Linked DNA regions of Sorangium aterium. The protein of the gene in region 2 interacts with the protein of the main gene of each other region in a pairwise test. Links are inferred from orthologs where the notes say so. Each region holds a gene or a part of one and is shown on either strand. Other genes may lie near its edges.

The links. Proteins that work in one complex are often made in the same cells at the same time.
Region 1: the proteins of priA (region 2) and POL72_RS16500 interact in binary tests that used the Escherichia coli proteins (3 or more experiments, as listed by UniProt). The link is inferred for Sorangium aterium from one-to-one orthologs.

What each region holds. Positions count from the first base shown.
Region 1 is NZ_JAQNDK010000002.1:426,471-430,512, reverse strand. What follows is about bases 920-3,677. They hold POL72_RS16500 (single-stranded DNA-binding protein), read left to right. Parts: upstream 920-1,868; coding sequence 1,869-2,486; downstream 2,487-3,677. Other genes in these bases: POL72_RS16490 (MerR family transcriptional regulator), read right to left, coding at 3,390-3,677; POL72_RS16495 (hypothetical protein), read right to left, coding at 2,747-3,409; mgtE (magnesium transporter), read left to right, coding at 920-1,625. In the rest of the region: more of mgtE, read left to right, coding at 240-919; more of POL72_RS16490, read right to left, coding at 3,678-3,755; POL72_RS16485 (integration host factor subunit alpha), read right to left, coding at 3,767-4,042. UniProt on the Escherichia coli protein: Plays an important role in DNA replication, recombination and repair. Binds to ssDNA and to an array of partner proteins to recruit them to their sites of action during DNA metabolism. Acts as a sliding platform that migrates on DNA via reptation.
Region 2 is NZ_JAQNDK010000007.1:226,235-230,609, forward strand. What follows is about bases 589-3,679. They hold priA (replication restart helicase PriA), read left to right. Parts: upstream 589-966; coding sequence 967-3,393; downstream 3,394-3,679. Other genes in these bases: POL72_RS48750 (hypothetical protein), read right to left, coding at 3,443-3,679. In the rest of the region: POL72_RS48740 (DUF2231 domain-containing protein), read right to left, coding at 1-489; more of POL72_RS48750, read right to left, coding at 3,680-4,048.

The sequences.
Region 1 (4,042 bases), on a different replicon or contig from region 2:
CCCGACACGGGTCGGCCAATAGAGAAAGTTCACTTATCACTGTAGTGCAAATCACCCGTTCACGGTCCCGGGAGACCGGCCTCCATCGCTCGCGACCGGGGGTCGCGGGAGGCTCAACCTCGGTCGGCCGCGGCGCCGCAACCCAACCTCGGTCGATGCGGGGGTGGGTTGCTCGCGGGCCCGGCGCCGGTGGGGTTTGCCGCTTCCCAGCAGGGCCGAGTTGTGGTCAGTGCCCGGGCATGTTGCGCGTCGCCCTCGCCATGGTCCCGGAGGTACGGCAGCTGCTCACCGAGGATCCGGCGCAGCTGTCCGACCTGCTGGACGAGATCCATGACGAGGATCTCGCCGACCTCATCGGCCTGCTGGACGACGCCGAAGCGGCGAAGGTCCTGATGGCGCTCAAGGCCGAGGAGGCCGCGCCGATCTTCGAGCGCCTCGACGGCGAGACCCAGGAAGCGCTCGTCGAGCAGATGGGCATCGAGAGCATCGCGCCGATCGTCTCCGAGATGGCGGCCGACGACCGCACGGACCTCATCGAGGCCCTCCCGGACCAGGTCAGCGGCACGCTGCTCTCCACGCTGGAGAAGGTCGACCCCGAGGCCGCGGCCGAGGTCGAGGAGCTCGCCAAGTGGCCCGAGGACAGCGCCGGCGGCCTCATGACCACCGACTACGTGTCGGTGGGCATCCACCTCAAGGTCGCCGACGTGATCGAGCGCATCCGTGCCGTCGGCGAGGACGCCGAGACCATCTACTACGTGTACATCGTCTCCGATCGCGGGCACCTCATCGGCGTCGTGTCGCTGCGCGATCTGCTGCTCGCCTCGCCGTCCGAGAGGCTCGCGGACGTGATGACCGAGAACGTCTTCGCCGTCAGCCCCGAGACCGATCAGGAAGAGGTCGCGCGGACCATGGCCAAGTACGATTTCAACGCGCTGCCCGTGCTCTCCGCGGATCGCAAGCTGCTGGGCGTCATCACCGTCGACGACGTGATGGACGTCCTCACGGAGGAGCAGTCCGAGGACATGCAGCGGCTCGGCGCGGTCGGCCCCATCGAGGACAGCTACTTCAAGACGAGCTTCTGGACGTTCATCCAGAAGCGGGCCCCGTGGCTCGCCGTGCTGTTCGTCGGCGAGTTCATGACCGGCGAGGTGCTCCGGCGTTTCGAGCACGACCTCGAGGCCGTCGCGACGCTCGCCTACTACGTGCCGCTGCTCATCTCCACGGGCGGCAACTCCGGCTCGCAGTCGTCGTCGCTCATCATCCGCGGCCTCGCCGTCGGCGATCTGCGCGTCGGCGACTGGGCGAGCGTCCTCGTCCGCGAGCTCGGCCAGGCGGTCGTGCTCGGCCTCATCCTCTCCGCCATCGGCATGCTCCGCGTCTGGCTCTGGGGCGACGGCACCGGCTTCGTCCTGACGATCGGCGCGACGCTGATGGCGATCGTCCTCATGGGCTGCACCGTCGGCGCCATGCTCCCCCTCCTCCTCCGGCGCATCGGCCTCGATCCGGCGACCAGCTCCACGCCGTTCATCGCGAGCCTCGTGGACGTCCTGGGGATCCTCCTCTACTTCACGATCGCCCGGCTCTTCCTGTCCGACCTCCTCGCGCAAGCCGGAGCGGGCGGGTGAGCGGAATCACGCGGCATTGCGCGGAACCGGGCGAAATTGGACGGCGATCGGACCGTGATCGAGCGGCGCTCGAGCGACGCCGCGCCGCCCGTGCCGAGGCCCACGCCGGTCCCGCCGCGCGGGCGCGCCGCGTGCTTTTCGGCGCGCCACGACCCTTGACGCGTCGGCCCCCATGGGGGAGTGAAGCAGGCGACGTTCGTTCAGCGCAGCGTGCGCTGAGCCCCTCCTAGGGAAGGAGTGACGATGGCCGAAGGCTTGAATCGCGTAATGCTGCTCGGCAACCTGGGCGCCGACCCAGAGCTCCGGTTCACCCAGGGAGGTCAGGCCGTCTTGAACCTGCGGCTCGCGACGACCGAGTCGTACCTGGACCGCGACAAGGTCCGGAAAGAACGGACGGACTGGCACAATGTCGTGATCTGGGGCAAGCGCGCCGAGGCCTTGGGCAAGATCCTCAGCAAGGGTTCCTCGATCTTCATCGAGGGCTCGCTCCGCACGTCGAGCTACGACGACCGGGATGGCAACAAGCGCTACAAGACCGAGGTGATCGCGAACAACGTCCTGCTGACGGGCGGGGCCCGCGGTCGCGGCGCTGCCGGTGATGACGCAGGCGCGTTCGGCGCGGATCCCGGCGGTGGCTACGGTGGTGGTGGTGGCGGTGGCTACAGCGGCGGCGGTGGCGGTGGTGGCGGCGGTTACGGTGGCGGCGGCGCCGGCGGCGGCGGAGGCCGCCCGGCGGGTGGCGGCTACAACCGCGGCGGCGGTGGTCGCCCCGCGCCGGCTGCGCAGGATCCCGGTCCTCCGCCCGACGATTTCGGCGGCGGCGGTTACGGCGGCGGCAACGACGACGACATCCCGTTCTGATCGCTCCCCCTGCCCGGCCGAGTGATCACCCCGGCGACGCCTCTCTCTTCAAACATCTCGAATACCGTCAGGCCCTCGGAGAGGGTGCTCGTCGCGCGGCGCACGCAGGGCCGTTGTCTGAGCCCATTGGACGCTTTGTCTCCGGCGTGCGCAGCGCGCCGGAGACAAAGCGTCCAAGGCGAGTTCGGCCCTGCGTGCGCCGCGCGACGAGCACCCTCTCCGAGGGCCGGGCAGTTCTCCACGAGCCCCTCTTCCCCGTCCTAGGGCCGCGGTCGCGGCCGCCGCGCCAGCAGGACGGTCACCCCCGCCGCCGCGAGCACTCCGAGCGCCGCGGTCGTGGCGACGGGCTGCTCCGCGGCGAGGAAGATCATCCGCACGACCAGCCCCGGCTCAGGCGGCGCCACGAACGTGCCCTCGAACGCGGTCGCCCCGAGCAGCGCGCCGCACCGGGCGCCCGCCCCCTGCGCAGGCTCGAGGCAGGCCAGGCTGCAGAGCGCCGCGTCGTGCTCGCTCCCGGCGAAGCCGAGCACGTGCTGCCCCCGGATCACCACCGCGCGCGCACCAGCCCTCCCGGCCCCCTCGAACGCCTGCTCGAACCGCTGCGACTGCGCGTGGATCGGCCCTGCTTCCCACCGCTCGATCGCCACCCCGAGGCCCCCCCGCACGAGCCCCGAGGCCCGATCGAGCACGAGCTCCTCCAGGCCGGTCACCCATTGCCGCGACGGGGCCGTCACGCACACGGCGCGCAGCGAGAGCCCATCCGCCTCGACGCCCCGCAGGAGCGTCACCTTCGCCCCCGGGATCGCGGAGACGTCGATCGCGGGCAGCGCCTCCTTCGGCGCCTCGCTCGCCCCGGCCGGCAACGCAAGGCGCAACCCGAGGCCCGGCGCCACGCCGTGAAGCTCAGACGCGCTCGAGCTCATCCATCAGCGCGAGCACCTCGGTCCGGATCTCGACGAGGGCCGTGCGCATCCGCTGCACCTCCTCGTGGCTCGCGCCCGCGTCCGGCGCCGGCGGCTCGATGCCGCCCTCGCGCAGCTTGCGCCGCGCGCCCGCGATCGTGAAGCGGTGCGAGTAGAGCAGCTCCTTGACCTTGAGGAGCGTCTCGACGTCGCGCCGGCTGTAGACCCGCTGCCCCTTCGCCGACTTCTGCGGGCGGATGGAGCGGAACTCCGTCTCCCAGTACCGGAGCACGTGCGGCTCGACCCCCACGATGCCGGCCACCTCGCCGATCCGGTAGTACAGCTTCGCCGGAAGCTGCGCGCGCACCGCCAAGCGGTCTACTCCTCGGCCGCCGAGGCCGTCTCACGCGGGTTGAGGACCTGCTTCAAGATCTGGCTCGCCTTGAAGTTCAGGACCCGGCGCTCCGTGATGAGGATGGGGTCGCCGGTCTGCGGGTTGCGGCCCTGCCGCTGGCGCTTGTCGCGCAGCACGAAGTTGCCGAATCCAGAGATCTTGATCTTCTCCCCGCGCCCCAGGGTTTCCTTCATGGTCTCGAACACGAGGTCCACCAGATCGGCAGATTCCTTCTTCGAGAACCCCCCAAGGCGGGAGTA
Region 2 (4,375 bases):
GCCGAGCCAGCCGCTCGCCCCCGCGAGGCCGAACCCCGCGGTCGACAGCGCGATCCCGAGCGGCCGCAGCCCGATCGCCCGGGAGGCGAGCGAGGCGCCGTACAGGCCAGCGATCGCGAGGTTCAAGGCGCCGTGGACGAAGCCGATCCGCTTCGCGGGGCCGAGGGTGGTGCTCCAGTCGGCGAGCCCGGCGAAGGTGGCCACGAGCGCCCCGCCGAGGCCGATGGCCACGGTCGCGTCCGCTCCCCGATGGAAGCGCCGCCTGCGGCCGATGCCGGCGAGATCGAGCACCAGCGCGCAGGACCAGGCGCCGATGGGGATGGTCACAAGCACCGGGTGCAAGGGGTGCCCGAGGAACTCGCCATGCAGCACCTTGGCGACCGTGGGCGCGCGCCTCAGCACGGACTGGATCCCGCGCTGAAGCGGGTCGGCGATCTGGTCGATCCAGTCCTGCTCCTCGATTCCCCCCAAGACTGCGGTTCCGATCATGTCCCCTCCTCCGAGGCGCGTGGCTGCGCAGATTTCCAGCGCATGGCGCCCGCCCCGCCGACCGTCCAGCGGTGAACCCCTGACCGGATCCCGAGCAATCGGCGGACCCCGCGGAGCGGGTAGGGCGTTCCCATCCCCTCCCGCGGTGCGTGCGTCTGCGACGCCCGAGCTGGCCGCACAGTTCGCTTCTGCAAGGGTGCTCTACAGAAATTTCAGGTTCGAAATCAGCGAGCGACCCATCTGGAGTGAAATACGTTCGGATCGCGAATCGCGCGGATGGCATGGACGGTGCTCTATGTCCGGCCAGCGCTGCCGGCGCGGCCTTCCCCCCCCCGAGGCCCCGGCGGCGCTTTTTTTTTGGACTCTTTCCTTTTGCGCCCAGGGCGGGTGCCCGCGCGCATGCCCTGCGTTCCTCGTCCTGGGCGGCGTTCTCTGGTATCTCGCCCGTGCCGCGCCGCGCGCGGCCCTCCCGGAGCGATGCCCCTCCTCGCCGACGTCGCGGTGCCCGTCCCGCTCTCGCAGGCCTTCACCTACGAGGTCCCTGCCGCGCTCGCCGGCGAGGTGCGACCGGGGGCGCGCGTCCTCTGCGAGTTCCATCGGCGCAAGCTGCTGGGCGTGGTGCTCGCCGTCAGCGAGCGCAGCGCGGCCATCGATCCGTCGAAGATCAAGCCGCTCGCGGCGCTCGTCGACGCGCGCCCGGCGCTGCCAGCGGAGCTGCTCGCCTTCCTGCAGGAGCTCGCCGCCTACTACTTCGCGCCGATCGGCGAGGTGCTCCGCCTCGCGCTGCCGGCGATCGAGCGCGAGCAGGTGCGCGCGCTCAAGGCCCAGGGGGAGCTCGACGGCGTCCTCGACCTCGGCCGCGCCAAGCAGGTCGGCGGCCGCAAGGTCGCGTACGCGAGCGCGACCGACGTGGTCGAGGAGCCCGGCACGCTCCGCGGGCAGGCCGCGGCGGTGCTCGCGCTGCTCCGCGCGAACGGCGAGCAGCCGGTCGCGCGGATCGAGGAGCGCTTCGGCAACGCGCGCAGCGCACTGAAGAAGCTCGCCGAGCGCAACCTCGTCACCCTGGACGAGCGCGAGCCGCCGCGCGACCCGTTCTTCCGCCGCGCCGAGGAGCGCGACGTGCCCCCCGAGCTCAACGCGGCGCAGGCCGAGGCCGCGGAGCGCATCGACGCGGCGCTCGCGGCGCTGTCCGCGCCGCCCGGGGGAGGGGAGCACCCCGCGAGCACCCACCAGGAGCCGCGGCGCATCGCCCAGGAGCCGCGGCCGAGCGCGTTCCTCCTCTTCGGCGTGACCGGCTCCGGCAAGACCGAGGTGTACCTGCGCGCCATCAAGAGCTGCCTCGAGCGGGGCCGCGGCGCGCTCGTCATGGTGCCGGAGATCGCCCTCACCCCGCAGCTCGTCGCGCGCTTCCGCGCCCGCTTCGGCGACGAGCTCGCCGTGCTGCACAGCGGGCTGAGCGACGCCGACCGCCACGCGATGTGGGCGAGCCTCCACGTCGGCAAGGTGCGCGTCGCCATCGGGGCGCGCTCCGCGCTGTTCGCGCCGGTGCCGGACCTCGGCCTCATCCTCGTCGATGAGGAGCACGACGGCTCGTTCAAGCAGGAGGAGGGCGTGCGCTACCACGCGCGCGACATGGCGCTGCTCCGCGCCCACCGCGCGGGGGCGGTGTGCGTGCTCGGCTCCGCGACGCCTTCCATCGAGTCCGTCGCGCTCGTGCGCCGCGGCAAGCTCGCCGAGCTGCGCCTGCCGGACCGCGCGCACCGCGAGGCCAGCCTCCCCGAGGTCTCCCTCGTCGATCTCCGCCGCTTCGGCGCCGGCCCCTCGGGCGATCCGCTGATCTCCCTGCCGCTGCACCGCGCGCTCGAGAAGACGCTCGCGGCGAAGGAGCAGGCGATCCTCTTCCTGAACCGCCGCGGCTTCGCCCCGAGCGTCGTCTGCGGCTCGTGCGGGACGCTGACCACGTGCGACGCCTGCTCGGTCGCGCTGACGTACCACCGCGGGCGGCGCCGCGACGCGCGCCCGCCCTCGCCGGCCGGCGCGCCCGCGCCGGCGGCGCCGCTCGAGGAGCGGCCGGAGGGGGGGCGGCTGCGCTGCCACTACTGCGACTATGCGGGGCCGCTGCCGGACCGCTGCGGCTCGTGCGGCGCGCGGAACCTGCTGCTCGAGGGGCTCGGCACCGAGCGGCTCGAGGCCACGATCGCGGGCTCGTTCCCGGAGGCGCGCGTGGCGCGCCTCGATCGCGACGTCGCCGGCAAGGATCGCTCGCAGGCGATCCTCGCGAGGATGCGCGAGGGCAAGATCGACATCCTGGTCGGCACGCAGATGGTCACGAAGGGCCATGACCTGCCCAACGTGACCCTGGTCGGCGTGGTGAACGCCGACGCCGCGCTCGGGCTGCCCGACTTCCGCGCGGCCGAGCGCGGCTTCCAGCTGCTCGTGCAGGTGGCCGGGCGTGCGGGGCGGCGCGACCGCCCCGGCCGGGTGCTCATCCAGACGCGCAACCCCGAGCACCCGGCCATCGCGTTCGCCGCGGCGCACGACGTGCCTGGCTTCCTCGAGCGGGAGATCCGCGACCGCGAGGAGGTGGGTTATCCGCCCGCCACGCGCCTCGCGCTGCTCCGGATCGACGCGGTCGACGAGGGCGTGGGGCGCGGCGCTGCGGCGAAGCTCGCGGCCCACGCCCGCACCTGCCCCGAAGGGGTCGCCCGGCGCGTCGAGGTGCTCGGCCCGTCGGCGGCGCCGATCGCGCGCCTGCGCGGGCGCTACCGGTTCCGGGTGCTCCTGAGGGCGCGGGAGCGCGGTCCGCTCCGGGGGGCGCTCGCGGCGCTGGCCGGGCTGATAAGGGATGGCCTTGATCGGAACGCCCGGGTGATGATCGACGTGGATCCGGTCGCCATGCTGTGACGGGCGATCCGCGGGGAAACGGGCGCGCTCGCTGCGCCTGAGGCGCTCTCTATCCAGGCGAGGTGACGCCGGGCGGGGTGAGGCCGGGCGCGGTGAGCTCGCCGAGCTCGTCGCGCGACGCGCGCGAGAGCCGCTCGAACTCCGCGCCCAGCCAGTCGAGGAACGCCGCGTCCCACGTCGGCCCTTCCGGGCGGGAGGCGACCGCCTCGGCGAGCTCACGGTCCCAGCGGCCGTAGACGTCCCGGAGGAGCGCGTGCGCCCGGCGGCTCTCGGCGGACGCAGGATCCATCTGGCCGTCCGTGCGCTCGGCGAAGGCGTCCTCGCAGAGGAAGTAATTGCATGTCGCGGCGCGCCGCTCGGCGGGGACGGTGCAGCCGCGCGCGCCGTGATAGACGCACTTCGACTGCCGCGGGGCCGTGCGCTCCTCCCGCTTCCGCACGCGCCGGAGATCGAGTCCGCGGCTCACGGGGAGCAGGTTGCCGGCGGCGATCTGCTCGAGCAGCCAGGCACGGCCGTCGAGGGAGACGATGCGCCCGATGTCCGTCCAGTCGAGCTCGGGCGGGCTGACGCAGCACCCCGCGGGGCCTTGCGGGCACTGGGCGCACAGCGTCGAGTGCAGCCGGGTGTGCTCTCCTGAAAGCTCCAGACGGATCATCGAACCCCTTGCCGTCCCCCGAAGGGGCCGAGACACGCGCTCGATACAGCGCACATCCTGCCAGCGAACGCGCCAGGAATGACAGAAGCGCCCAGCGGCTGCAACCGACGCGACCGACGCAACCGACGCAACCGACGCAACCGACGCGACCATCGCATCGCTGACCGCGCCTCGATCCGAGCGGCGGCCAAGCGCCCCTCCTCACCGACATAGCGATCGAGAAGCGCGAGAACTCGCACTCCCGGGCGCTCTTGGAGGAGCTGAATCAGTTATAGTAAGTAACGGTCATCGACGCGCGTTTCGCGTGAATGCAGGGAGAAACGTGCG